Regions from separate parts of the Blautia acetica genome, predicted to be linked through region 2. Evidence: riboswitches for the same ligand, from Rfam matches in the RefSeq annotation. Region 2 holds a riboswitch; the other holds the start of a gene.
What was found. Region 2 has a riboswitch for FMN ahead of WBS51_RS09215 (ECF transporter S component). Riboswitches for the same ligand answer to the same signal wherever they lie in the genome.
Positions count from the first base shown of each region.

Region 1: it holds a riboswitch for FMN, as region 2 does, so the genes downstream of both, WBS51_RS13975 (ECF transporter S component) here and WBS51_RS09215 (ECF transporter S component) in region 2, are expected to answer to the same signal.

Region 1 is NZ_JBBEWO010000026.1:28,054-35,228, forward strand. Features, by position in the region: gene WBS51_RS13950 (ABC transporter permease) at 1-329, opposite strand, end outside; gene WBS51_RS13955 (ABC transporter permease) at 332-1,366, opposite strand; gene WBS51_RS13960 (ABC transporter ATP-binding protein) at 1,366-2,889, opposite strand; gene WBS51_RS13965 (BMP family lipoprotein) at 2,981-3,997, opposite strand; gene WBS51_RS13970 (helix-turn-helix domain-containing protein) at 4,147-4,749, shown strand; gene WBS51_RS13975 (ECF transporter S component) at 4,841-5,479, opposite strand; FMN riboswitch at 5,672-5,787, opposite strand; gene rseP (RIP metalloprotease RseP) at 5,840-7,162, opposite strand.
Region 2 is NZ_JBBEWO010000012.1:6,049-13,223, reverse strand. Features, by position in the region: gene WBS51_RS09235 (hypothetical protein) at 1-210, shown strand, start outside; gene WBS51_RS09230 (DUF4190 domain-containing protein) at 277-879, opposite strand; gene WBS51_RS09225 (Tex family protein) at 1,056-3,200, shown strand; gene WBS51_RS09220 (aminopeptidase P family protein) at 3,218-5,020, shown strand; FMN riboswitch at 5,088-5,207, shown strand; gene WBS51_RS09215 (ECF transporter S component) at 5,340-5,978, shown strand; gene WBS51_RS09210 (NUDIX hydrolase) at 5,980-6,591, shown strand; gene ytvI (sporulation integral membrane protein YtvI) at 6,767-7,175, shown strand, end outside.

The DNA of each region.
Region 1 (7,175 bases), on a different contig from region 2:
GTAACACCCAACATAAAAATATTAAGGGCAATGCCGCTGACGGACTGATCCTGAAACAGCTTAATACATAAAAATCCATGAATCACGCTGACAAGACATCCCCCCAGCATACCGCAGAGAAATCCCACCAACAGACTATTACTGTAAAACGCCCCTGCAAAAGAACCGAATGCACCGCCCAACATAACGCCTTCCAGCCCTATGTTCAAAATTCCTGTTTTTTCCAGAAACACTTCTCCAAGGGCAGCATAGATAAGCGGAACTGCCATTCGTACGGCTGCTGCCAAAAATGCAGTAAAAAACGTAAGTGTAAAAATTTGTTCCAGCATCCTTATACCTCCTTGTTTTTTCTCTTTAATAGTGATAGATGGAACGCCTTTCTTCCCAGGATAAGGAGTACCACAAATCCGATCAAAATGCTGACAAGTGCAGACGGAACGCCAAGTTGTCTCTGCATAGAATTTGCTCCGACCTGCATTGCTGCAAATGCTAACGCAGCAGCAAGCACACCCCATGGACGATTTCCAGCAATCAAAGCAATCAAAACTGCTGTATAACCACACTCGGAAGAGATTCCTTCTATCAGTTTTTTCTGCACGGCAATAACTTCAATCACACCTGCAATTCCGGCAAGTCCACCGCTTAAAAAGGCAGACAGTACAATGTTTTTCATCACCGAAATTCCATTGCAGGCAGCACCATGCCTATTCATACCCACCACTTTCATTTCATAACCGAACTTTGTTTTTTCCATAAGAATCCAGATGAATACTACTGCTGCAACAGCAATAAAAATTCCTCCATGCAGGGTAGTCGGAGGCATCAAATAGGAAAACGTAGCTTCTCTGTCAATTCTCGCAGATTGAGGAACCGATCCCGCCGGATCCATTAAGAATGTACGAACCGCAATCCCCAGAAGATTGATGGCAATATAATTTAACATGATTGTTACAATAATTTCTGAGATACCAAATTTTGACTTCATGATTGCTGCAATCAGTGCCCAAATTCCTCCACAGAGAAATCCAGCTACAATAGAAAGCACGATGCGAAGACTCCCGGGAACCTGTGTAAAAGTCAAGGAAACCATAGCCGCAGCAATAGCACCAATATAAAACTGTCCTTCCGCACCAATATTGAAAAAACCGGTACGAAATGCCACTGCACATCCGAGACCCGTCAGAATCAATGGGGTCGCTTTTACAAAAATCTCACAAAAACCATTGAGATTACCAAACACACCGCCCAAAAACATAGTATAAGCTTCCAGAGGATTCGCACCACAGAGTAAAATCAAAATGGTTCCCATTAGGATGGCTAACAGCACGATCCAGACAATATCCAGATATTTTTTTCTACTTCCCATTATTTCATTTCCTCCTTCGTAATACCGCCCATCAGAAGTCCTAACTGTTCCATTTCAATTTCTTCTTTTTTCTGAACACCTACGATTTTTCCACCAAACATAACTGCCACTCTGTCAGAAAGCTGCATGATTTCTTCTAGATCTGCTGAAATCAGGATTACACTTTTCCCTTCATTTCTTTGATCCATCCAGACCTGACGAACAAACTGTGTTGCACCAATATCTAATCCTCTCGTAGGCTGATTTGCGATAATTAATTTGGAATGCTCCGTAATTTCCCTGGCAAGTATTACTTTCTGCTGATTTCCACCCGACATGAATTTTACAGGAGTCTCTCCCTCCTGATTCCCTGATGTTTTAATGTGATACTTCTCAATTGCTTTTTCTGCATTTTCTTTAATAGCTTTTTTCTGAAAAATACCATTCTTTAAAAACGGCTTTTTATCATACTGCCGCAAAATCAGATTTTCTTCTACATTCATATCCAACACCAGTCCATCTCTATGTCGGTCGTCTGAAATATAAGAAATTCCTTTTTCAAATCGCTCCTTAATCTTCCAGGAAGCAATCTCTTCTCCCATGTAGCAGATTTCCCCTTTAGAAATCTTTCGGATACCGGCAATCACTTCTGCCAGCTCCTTTTGTCCATTTCCGTCTACTCCGGCAATCCCCAAGATTTCCCCTTTGTAAACTTCCAGATTGATCTGATCCAGAACCGGTTTTTTATGTCCTTTTTTTACAGTAATATCTTTTAGCTGTAATGCTATTTCTTTCTTCTCTGTTTCTTTTACTTCAAAGTTATAATCCAACTGTCTTCCAATCATATAATTGGACAATTCTGTGGGATTGGTGTCTTTTGTTACAAGATCTTTTATTTTCTTTCCGTCCCTTAAAATGGTTACACGATCACTGATACTCATAATCTCACTCATACGATGGGTAATAATGATCACGGCATATCCTTCTGCCTTCAATTTTCTAAGCACGGAAAAAAATTTCTCTGTTTCTTTTGGCGTAAGAACACCCGTTGGTTCATCCAAAATTAATAATTCTACATTTCTGTATAATGCTTTTAAAATCTCTACTCTCTGCTGCTGCCCAACAGAAAGATCACTAATCCTTGCATCCGGATCCACTTGCAGACCATATCGTTCTGCCAGATCTTCCAGGCTTTTTTTTGCACTTTTACGATCCAGAAAAAACCCTTGCTTTTCCAATCCCAAAATCACATTGTCAAGAACTGTCATCTTATTCACAAGAGAAAAATGCTGGTGTACCATTCCGATTCCTTCTGCAATCGCATCTTTAGGAGAATGGAAATGCACTTGTTTGCCTTTCCAAAAAATTTCTCCTTCATCTGCAGAATAAATCCCGAACAAAATATTCATCAATGTCGTTTTCCCAGCACCATTCTCTCCAAGCAATGCATGAATTTCGCCTTTTACCACAGACAGATCGATTTTTTCATTGGCATAGGCGCCGGAAAATTTCTTTCCGATATGCTTCATCTCTAATATATTCATCATATTGAAGGCTCCTTTAAAACAGGCAGGTCCAATAAAATCCAGCTCCTATTGTCCTGCCTGCATGATTTCTATATAATTCTATTCCTGATTACTTTCCTGCTCTGTCTTTTGTGTCACATGGAACCTTGAAGCTTCCATCTTTAATTTCGGCTTCTTTTGCATCTACCATTTCTTTTACCTCTGCCGGAATCTTGTCTTCCATAGCTTTGTTATAAACTAATTCTACAATGCCTTCCGCCATTCCAAGTTCCTTAACTTCTCCCTTGAAGTTCCCCTCTTTAATATCTGTAACAGCTGTTTTGATTAGCTCCGGAACATGATATACTGCAGAAGAAAGAACTGCATTTTCAGCAAGAGCACTCTGGTCATAAGAATCACCTGTAGCAAATAATCCGGCATCCTGTGCTGCATTCAATGCTCCTGTACCTGATTCATTTGCACAATGTCCGATGACATCTGCACCACCGTCAATCATGGCCTGTGCTGCTTCTTTTGCCAATGCGGTATCTGTAAAAGAACCGGTCCAAGCTGTCTGGTATTTTATGTCTGGATTTACTTCTTTTGCACCATCTTCATATCCGTTCATGATTTTTACAAGAGACGCTCCCTGTACTGGTCCAATAAATCCAATATTTCCTGTCTGTGACATTCCTGCTGCCAGCATACCCTGAAGGTATCCCGTTTCTTCACATTTCATAACATAGGATGCAACATTTTCTGCAGCTGCATCTGATTCAATGCAGATAAATTTTGTATCCGGATACAATTCTCCTACTTCTAAGGCCGGATCACCAAACTGGAAACCATGTCCAATCACTACATCGTAGTCATTAGATGCATATTCTGTAAATGCAGAAGTCATATCTGCTGCCTGTACATTTTCTGTATAAGCAATTTCACATCCCAGTTCTTCTTCCACCAGTTTCAGACCTTCGTATGCTGACTGGCACCATCCCATATCATTGACTGCACCGGTAACACAAAGGGCTACCTTCAGTGTATCATCTTTTGCTTCTGTTTTTTTCTCTTCCGCTTTGTTGCCACATCCGGCCAAAGTTCCTGTTGCTAAAGCTCCACATAACATTGCAGCTAAAAGTTTCTTCATATTTTCTTCTCCTTCACTACATCGTAATCGTCATTTCTCATTCATTATAATGAACATATATTATTTTGTCAATTACATTTTGTTTTTCATGACAAATCTTTTTTTCTGTGTTATCATAGAGAACAAAAGAAGAAGCAAAGGGGAACACTATGTCAAAACTGAATCTTGCCAGAATTGGCTTTTTATTGAAAAGCAGAAGAATTGAACTAAATCTTTCTATCCGGGAGCTTTCCGTAAAATCTGGGGTTGCCGCTGGAACTATTAGTCAGATTGAAACCGGGAAAACATCTCCAAACCTTGTGAGCGTCTATTCTTTATGCGAATCCCTAAACTTCCCTATCTCAGCTCTTTTTATTCAAGATGACAGCGATCGGGTAAAACTTGTACGAAAAAATGAACGCACCTCTTTTGTAAGAAATACCAGCAATCAGGAAACCATCCTTGAATCTCTTATTACAAAAGGTGATAGCCGAATGTGGGGAGGTATCATTGATATGCCTGCTGGAACAGACTCCGGAGACTATTATTATCACGGAGGAGAAGAATTTGTTTTTGTCTTGGAAGGCAGTATCACTTTTTATCTGGAACAGGTTGGCAGCTATGTATTAGAAGTTGGTGATACCCTGTACTATCCCAATGAGATCGGACATCGATGGAAAAATCACACAAAGAGCTCTGCTAAATTTTTGATCGTATCCACCTCTGAATTCCGTCAGGAAATCGATGAGCTTGCAGACAAGACACTTAATTAGACCAGATACGGATAAACATTGCGATTTTTTACATGTTAAAAGCCCCATAAACCAGATTTTGTTGCTCTGGATTATGGAGCTTGCTTTTCTTTTACATATCTCCTCTTAAAATCACACGGATTCTTTTATAAAGCAGTAATACAATAACAGAAACAAGAACACCTTTCAAAAGATTAAAAGGACCAACGGCAAGAACAGCAAACATAAACAAACTGTCAATCGCTCCGTTAATCTTAGTTCCCATTTCTACAAAAGCCTGTACCGGCATTCCAAACGCTGCTCCATATGCTGGAAGCAATATAAAGGCATTAAGCACACATGCAAAAACTGTCATCAGCACGGTTCCCGTCGTCATACCGATTACTGCATTTTTCCTTGTTTTTTTTCTTCTGTAAAGGAAGGAAGCAGGAAGAAGGAAAGCACATCCAACTATGAAATTCGCCACCTCGCCGACCCCTGCTGTAATGGTTCCGTTTAATACAAAGTTCAGCAAAACTTTTACTGCTTCAATGGCAATTCCAGCTACAGGGCCCATAGCAAATGCACCAATCAGAACCGGAACCTCGCTGAAATCCAATTCATAGAAAGGCGGTGCCAGAAACGGAAGCGGAAACTCAAACAGCATCAAAACTGTTGAAATTGCTCCCAGCATTGCCACCTGGACAATCGTCCTTACTTTGCTTCTGCTTTTTTGTGCTGCATCCATTTTTCTTAATACCTGTTCACTCATGTTCGTTCTCTCCTTTTGATATCTTGATATAAAAGGAAATCCTTTCGTTTTGAATGTAGACCCTGCAATGTCCCTGTGATGGAAAATGCAACCTCCCATCAAACAAAAAGCCCTGAGCAAAATACTCAGGGCTAATATCCGTTTTTGATTTTCCATAGATACACATGAAAAATCATCTTGGAACAATCACGAATCTTTCTTCTCTCATCCAGACTATACTGTCGGTTTTGGAATCTCACCAAATCAACGCATCTGCGCTCGCGGACTATACCGCCGGTGGGGAATCACGCCCCGCCCCGAAGAATTTTCTTTTATTTGCTTTTATTATATGCCACAACGGCAGTTTTTTCAAGAAATTTCTTATAATCTCCTAAAATCGTTAAACATCACAAATACCATCAGCATCATCAGGAGGACAAAACCTGCAAAATGAATCATACCCTCCACATTGGGATTCAACCGTTTCTTTCTCACAGACTCAATGAGCAAGAATACAAGCCTGCCTCCGTCAAGAGCAGGTATGGGAAGAAGATTCATAACACCCAGGTTCGCTGAAAGCAGGATTGCCCAGTACAGCATCTGCATCCACACCATCATGGCACCCTCACTTTTTGCTTCCTCATAAGAATCTCCGATGACATCGATGATTCCCACCGGACCGGAAAGATCATTGACCGAAAACTGCCCTTTTATGAGCATCATTAGACTCTCTACGGTTGTAGAAACCCAGTACCGCACTTCCACTGCACTGTATTTCATAACACCCAGAAAATTTGTCTTTTCCCGGTAAATATTGTAGATAAATCCAGAATCTACATGTTTGGTCATCTGTGGGATTGCAGAGATTGTCTCCACTTTTCCGTCTCTTTCAATCCCAAGAGTAATCTCTGTTCCATCCAGCGGATGCTCCTGCAAATATGCCTGAATCTCCTGGCTGTCTGCAACTGCAGTTCCATTGATCTCCCTGATAATATCTCCTGGCATTACGCCGGCTTTTGTCATAGCACTGTTTAACATGACCTGGGTAATCTCTGGTATTCCTTCGGACAAATAAGTAAAACCAAGCATATATCTGCTTTCACTATTTGCCTGGAACTGAATATCGTGCTTCTTCCCATCTCTTTCATAGGTCAAAGAAATTTCTTCGTCTTTCAGTCCATGTAACGTCATATAAGAATCCAGGTCACGGCCTATGGAAATATGCCTTCCCTGAAATTCTTTGATGATATCTCCTTCTTTCAGTCCTGCCTGGGCTGCCGGAGATCCTTCTGTCACCTGCAGCACTCTTGCCGGATCATATCCTACCACGCTGGTAATGATCATGGCAAACACAAAGGCTAGGATAAAGTTAAAAATAGGTCCTGCTGCAACTACTGATATTCTTGCCCATACAGATGCATTATTGAAAGACCCTTCGCTGTCATCATCCTCATCTTCTCCTACCATCATACAGGAGCCTCCGATAGGAAAAAGTTTCAAAGAGTATCTGGTTCCTCCTTTTTCTGTAGAAAGAAGCCTCGGCCCCATTCCCAGGGAGAACTCTGTGACTGCGATACCGTTTCTCTTTGCCAAGAGAAAATGCCCTAGTATAGAATAAATTAAATCTCTACTATATATTTTGAGGATAATGTATGGTAAAATAGTGTTATCTAAGAAAGGATGAACACTATGAGAAAAACATATCTTCCTCTGTCAG
Region 2 (7,175 bases):
CAGAACGAGAAAACCATGCAGATAGAGGATTTGTCCATAGAGAAAAAGGACAACTACTATGACCTGAACTGGAAAGTTTCCGTAAAAGATGATGAGGGAAAGACAGAGAGTCTTCCTATGGAAGGCAGCGCACAGTTAGATGAGGAAGGGCTGGTAAATTCTTTCAATATTACAAATTTGTCTGAACTTCAGAAAGTCATAGAATCCTGAACAAGAAAAAGCGTTATCGGGGGAAGATAGTTCCGCTGATAACGCTTTTTTTTAAATACTGAAATATTAAATCACGTCGCTTCCGGTATCCGGCTGTGGCTGGTAAAAATCAGGAAGGTCTCCGTCATAGAAATCATAGCCGCCGTCGTCATTGAAGTAATCGTCGTAATTGTCATAATTGTCATATCCATTAGGAGTATCGTAACTGTCTGTATCCGGATAAGGCAAGAAATCTTCTCCATACATATATTTGTAAATAAAGTTGTATAAATCTGCCTCGGTAACGTTGTCCGAGGTAATGAGATGATAATATTCCTGCAGAAAGCTCTGGCCTTTATCGGAGACCAGGAAAAAGGTGCATATAAATATTACCAGAGCAGTAAAAATCGTCAGGCAGCTTACGCAGATAGCCATACCCGCCTTTGCATTTCCGGGACGTCTGTGTTCTCCTTTGGACAGACAGGAAAAAAGAATGCCCAGCCCCGAAAAGACAAAAACCATAGGGAAAAAGCAGCATATAGAAAGGATAGACAAAATTCCCATGACCAGAGAAAGCGTGGCAAAAGTAGCGTTTCCCTGATAAACAGAAGAATTCGGTGCAGATTCCGGTTCATAGACCGGAGGTGGGGTGTATGGCCGGTAATTTTGTCCTTCGTAAGGGTTTTCCATAAGTGTAAGACCTCATTTCTTTCAAAATAATATAAAGATTATTACATATTCTATCATGTATTATAGGGGGTGGCAATAGAAAACAGCACAGAGAAAATGAATTTCTTGACAAATTCCTTTCACATTGATAAGGTTGTAAGGTAGTAAAAGAAAGCTGAGGCGGAAAGGACAGATTTATGGATATTATACAGATAATAACGCAGGAATTGCAAGTGGAAAAATGGCAGGTGGAAGCTGCCGTTTCATTAATAGATGAGGGAAATACCATACCGTTTATTTCCCGTTACCGTAAAGAGGCTACCGGTGCATTAAATGATGAACAGCTGCGAAATCTCTTTGAACGGCTTACTTATCTGCGCAATCTGGAAGACAAGAAAAAACAGGTGCTTTCCAGCATTGAAGAGCAGGGAAAACTCACAGAAGAACTGAAAAAACAGATTACAGAAGCCCAGACACTGGTTGTGGTAGAGGATTTGTACCGTCCGTACCGGCCAAAGAGAAGAACAAGAGCTACCATTGCAAAAGAAAAAGGACTGGAACCTTTGGCCAACATCATTCTGCTGCAGATGACAGATAAGAGCCTGGAAGAAGCAGCAGAGGCTTTTGTATCCGAAGAAAAAGAAGTAAAAAATGTAAAAGAAGCGCTGGCAGGCGCCAAAGACATTGTGGCAGAGAGTATTTCTGATGAAGCGGATTACCGTATCCGGATTCGTGAGATGACAGCCAAAAAAGGAACGCTGGTTTCAGCAGCAAAGAAACCGGAAGAATCCACCGTTTACGATATGTATTATGAATACGAAGAACCGGTATCCAAGGTGGCAGGACACAGGGTACTGGCTATTAACCGCGGAGAAAAAGAAAAGATTCTGACCGTGAAAATTTCCGCGCCGGAAGAAGACATTCTCCGCTATCTGGAAAAACAGGTCATCACAAAAGACAATGCACAGACCACTCCTGTTTTAAAGGAGGTAGTGGAGGATTGCTACCGCCGTCTCATTGCGCCTGCCATTGAAAGAGAAATCCGCAATGATTTGACAGAAAAGGCAGAAGACGGCGCCATCAAGGTGTTTAAGAAAAATCTGGAACAGCTTCTGATGCAGCCCCCAATCGTAGGTCAGGTGGTACTGGGCTGGGACCCGGCTTTTCGTACCGGCTGTAAGCTGGCTGTGGTAGACGCCACAGGAAAAGTGCTGGATACGGCTGTGATTTATCCCACAGCGCCTACGACTCCGGCGAAAATCGCTGCGGCAAAAGAAACCTTAAAGGCTATGATTGAGAAATATAACATTACGCTGTTTTCTGTGGGAAACGGAACAGCCAGCCGGGAGTCTGAGCAGATTATTGTGGAACTGCTCAAGGAAATTCCTCAGAAAGTGCAGTATGTCATTACCAATGAAGCGGGGGCTTCGGTGTATTCTGCCAGCAAGCTTGCCACAGAAGAATTTCCGAACTTTGACGTGGGACAGAGAAGTGCGGCGTCTATTGCCAGAAGACTGCAGGACCCTCTGGCCGAACTGGTAAAAATTGACCCGAAATCCATTGGTGTGGGACAGTATCAGCACGATATGAACCAGAAAAAGCTGGGAGAAGCCCTGTCCGGTGTGGTAGAAGACTGTGTAAATAAAGTTGGCGTGGACTTAAACACTGCGTCTGTTTCCCTTCTGGAATATGTGTCGGGTATCAGCAAAGCCATTGCAAAAAATATCGTAATTTACAGAGAAGAAAACGGCCAGTTTACCGATAGAAAAGAACTCTTAAAGGTGGCAAAATTAGGGCCGAAAGCCTTTGAACAGTGTGCCGGTTTCCTGCGCATCCGGGGCGGAAAAAATCCTCTGGACGCTACCAGCGTACATCCGGAAAGCTACGCAGCGGCAGAAAAATTCCTGGAAAGCATGGGGATGAAGCCGGAAGATATTTTTGGCGGTCATGGCGTGTATTTTGTCAAAGATTATGCAAAAACCGCTGAAAAGCTGGGTATCGGCGAAATTACCCTGCGGGATATGGTAAAAGAACTGACCAAGCCGGGACGCGACCCGCGTGAAGAGATGCCGAAGCCGATTCTGCGTACAGACGTATTAGATATGAAAGATTTAAAAGAGGGTATGGTGTTAAAGGGAACCGTCCGGAATGTGATTGATTTCGGCGCTTTTGTGGACATCGGCGTCCATCAGGACGGGCTGGTGCATATTTCCCAGATGACAGAGCGTTACATTAAGCATCCGCTGGAAGCAGTCAGCGTAGGTGATGTGGTAGACGTAAAAGTTCTGGGCGTAGATATGAAGAAAAAGAGAATTTCCCTTACCATGAAAGGAATTCAGTAAAGAAAGGCGGGTTTATCATGAATGTGAATCAGGAAAGAATCAAAATGCTGCAGCAGGAAATGAAGGCAGCGGGCATGGATATGTATCTGGTGCCCACTGCAGATTTCCATCAGTCAGAATATGTGGGTACTTATTTTAAAGTTCGGGCCTGGCTCTCCGGTTTCTCCGGTTCTGCGGGAACTCTGCTGGTGACAGCGGACGGCGCATATCTGTGGACAGACGGAAGATACTTTATCCAGGCAGCAAAGCAGCTGGAAGGCACAGGCGTTGCGCTGATGAAAATGGGAGAAGAGGGTGTTCCCACAGTAGAAGAATTTCTGGAAGAACATTTGCCGGAGAATGGCTGTCTTGGCTGTGACGGAAGAACCATTCATGTGGCAGAGGGCAAAGAGTTTGAAGCGCTTCTGGCGAAGAAAAACGGCACTTTAAAATGCGGTGAGGACCTGGGCGGTAAAATCTGGACAGACCGTCCGCAGATGTCCAAAGAACCGGTTTATCTGCTGGATGTAAAATATGCAGGACAGCGCAGAGAAGAAAAAATAGCGGCTGTCCGTGAAGAAATGAAAAAAGAGGGAACCAATACCCATATCATCTGCAGTATGGATGATATTGTATGGCTTTTGAATATCCGCGGCAATGATATTGTGTACAATCCAGTGGTACTTTCCTATGTCATGATAACCATGGATAAGGTATACTTCTATGTACAGGAAGAGGCTGTTTCCGGAGAAGTACGGGCAGAATTAGAAAAAGCGGGAGTAGAACTGCACCCATATTTTGAAATTTATGATGCAGTAAAAACATTGAAGGATTCCGACAAAGTGCTGGTGGAGGACATCTGTACCAACTATACCCTGTACAAGTCTATTCCGGAGCACACAGAAGTAGTGTTTGCTCCCAATCCGGCGGCTGTTATGAAGGGGAATAAAAATCAGACAGAAATGGAGAATATCCGTATTGCCCATATCAAGGACGCAAAAGCTATGTGCCGTTTCATTTACTGGCTGAAGCAAAATGTGGGAAGCGGAGAAGTCACAGAATACAGTGCAGCCGAAAAAAGTCTGGAACTCAGAAAAGAAGACCCGGACTGCCTGGACTTGAGTTTTGAAACTATCTGTGCCTATGGACCAAACGCTGCTATGTGTCATTACGCGCCTACAGAAACGGAATTTGCAAAAGTAGAGCCAAAGGGATTTTTCCTGATTGATTCCGGCGGACAGTACTGGCAGGGAACTACAGATATTACCAGAACCATTGCCGTAGGGGAACTGACACAGCAGCAGAAAGAACATTTCACTCTGGTGCTGCAGGGACATATCCGTCTGGCTATGGCAAAATTCCAGTACGGTTGCAGCGGCGCCAATCTGGACGCTCTGGTAAGGGGACCGCTCTGGGAAAGAGGGCTGGACTTTAATCATGGAACCGGACACGGCGTTGGATATCTTCTGAATGTGCACGAAGGTCCTCAGAATATCAACTGGAGAGTGCGCGCAAACGGAAGACGCGGCAACACCACACCATTAGAGGAAGGCATGCTTACTTCCAATGAGCCGGGACTGTATCTGGAAGGAAAATACGGTATTCGTACCGAAAACCTCCTTCTGTGCAAAAAAGCAGAGAAAAATGGATATGGACAGTTCATGGAATTTGAAAACGTAACCTGGGTTCCTTACGAAAGAGAAGCTATTCTTCCGGAGATGCTGACAAAAGCAGAACGGCAGTGGTTAAATGCATATCATAAAAAGGTTTATGAAATCGTTGGCCCCATGCTGGAGGAAGAGGAACGTACATGGCTTCTGGAGGCCACAGCAGAAATTTAAAGCGGCAGCATGGAAAAAACAGTTGCAAGATATGGATACAAGGTATATAATGCATAGTAAATAAAAGAAAATTCTTCGGGGCGGGGTGCAATTCCCCACCGGCGGTAAAAGTCCGCGACCCGTATTTTACGGCTGAACCGGTGTGATTCCGGTACCGACAGTATAGTCTGGATGAGAGAAGAAGGTTATGATTTTGTACGACTTTCAAAGAGAGGAGCCCCCAAAAGGTGCGGTTGCCTTTCTTTTTTTGAAGTTTCAAAAATCATAGAAGAAGAATTTCCTTTTATGAAAAATCATTCATGAAAAGGAGAAATGAAACATGAGTCAGGAAGCAGTTGTAAACAAGAGAATCCAGGGAACACAAAACAGGTCAAAATTAAGAACTACCATACAGATAGCCATGCTTGGGGCTGTGGCTACGGTTCTGATGATGTTTGAATTTCCGCTGCCGTTTATTGCACCGCCTTTTGTGCAGATGGATTTTTCGGAGATTCCGGTAGTAGTGGGAACCTTTGCCATGGGGCCTCTGGCAGGTATTATCATTGAACTTCTGAAAAACCTGCTTCACATTGTCACTCACGGTACTACCACAGCAGGGGTGGGAGAATTGTCAAATTTCCTAATCGGCTGCTCCTTTGCAGTGCCGGCAGGTCTGTTTTATAAACGCAGAAAAACAGCGAAAAACGCACTGATTGGAATGTCTGTGGGAACTGTGACCATGGCAGCTGTGGGATGTCTCTCCAATGCCTTTGTGATGTTTCCCCTGTATAGTGTGGCAATGGGAATCCCTGTGGACAGCTTTATTGCCATGGGAACGAAAATTAACCCGGCTATCAACAATATGGTGACTTTTGTTCTGCTGTCCATGGTTCCTTTTAATCTCATAAAAGGTGTGATGATTTCAGGGATTACCATGCTTTCCTACAAGCGTCTGAAGGTTCTGCTGAAAGGAGAATAAAGTGGCGAAAATCACAGGAATTACCCGTAAGACAGCAAATCCCTTTGTCAATCTTTACGAGTTGGACAGGGAGAGCAAGACCGGGAAAAAGGGAAAATATTATGTGGCTTCCAGAGCAAAAGAAGAAAGAGAACTAAAGCTGAAAAGCCATACGCTGCATCCGGATGGCGTGGTCATCTACAGTCTGTACGGTGAAGCGCAGGATAAAGTGGTACTGATACGCCAGTACCGATACAGCATTGATGATTATGTCTATGAATTTCCGGCAGGTTTGGTGGAAAGAGGAGAGGATTACCGGGAAACCGCAGTTCGGGAGATGAAAGAAGAGACAGGGCTTACGTTTGTCCCTGCTTCTGTTTCCGAGGCATATGAAAAACCGGCTTTTACCACCATTGGTCTGACTGACGAATGCTGCGCCACTGTGTTCGGCATAGCATCGGGTGAAATTTCAGGAGACTATCAGGAGGACACAGAGGAAATAGAAGTTGTCCTGGCAGACCGGGAAGAGGCAAAACGGATTTTAAGAGAAGAAAATACAGCGATAATGTGTTCTTACATGCTGATGCATTTTATACATGATGAAGAATCGTTCGGATTTCTGAAAGAATTGTAAAAATTTCAGATAATTGGTTTCCAGTTCCGAAACATGTGGTATAATGATTGCATATAGTGCAATCCAAGCCACTAGAACACACCGGCTGGGAATGGATTGCCCATATGTGCAGAAATTATATGCATATATGGGCAGTTTACGTTTACGGAAATTTGCAATGTCAGGAGTCTTGAAAATGAAATGGAAAAAATATGCGAAAAGTATTTTGGTATTTATGATAACCATTGCAGCAATGGCGGCAGGGATTTTTATAGGAATTAAATTTCTGAGATTTTTTATGCCCTTTGTCATTGGCTGGTGTATTGCTCTGATTGCCAATCCGCTGGTGCGTATGCTGGAGCGGCGGCTTAAAGTTGCCCGAAAGCATACGTCCATGCTGTTGATTATTGCGGTTTTGGCGGGAATTGTGTGCGGCATTTATTTCGTAGGAGTAAAGGCCGTAGAAGAAACGCGGTCACTGATAGACCAGGCTCCGGAAATTTATGGGAGTATACGCCAGGAATTTCAGGATGCAGGAGACAATATGTCCCGGTTGATAGATGAAATGCCGGAGAGTGTACAGACGGCTATTGAAGATTTTCAGA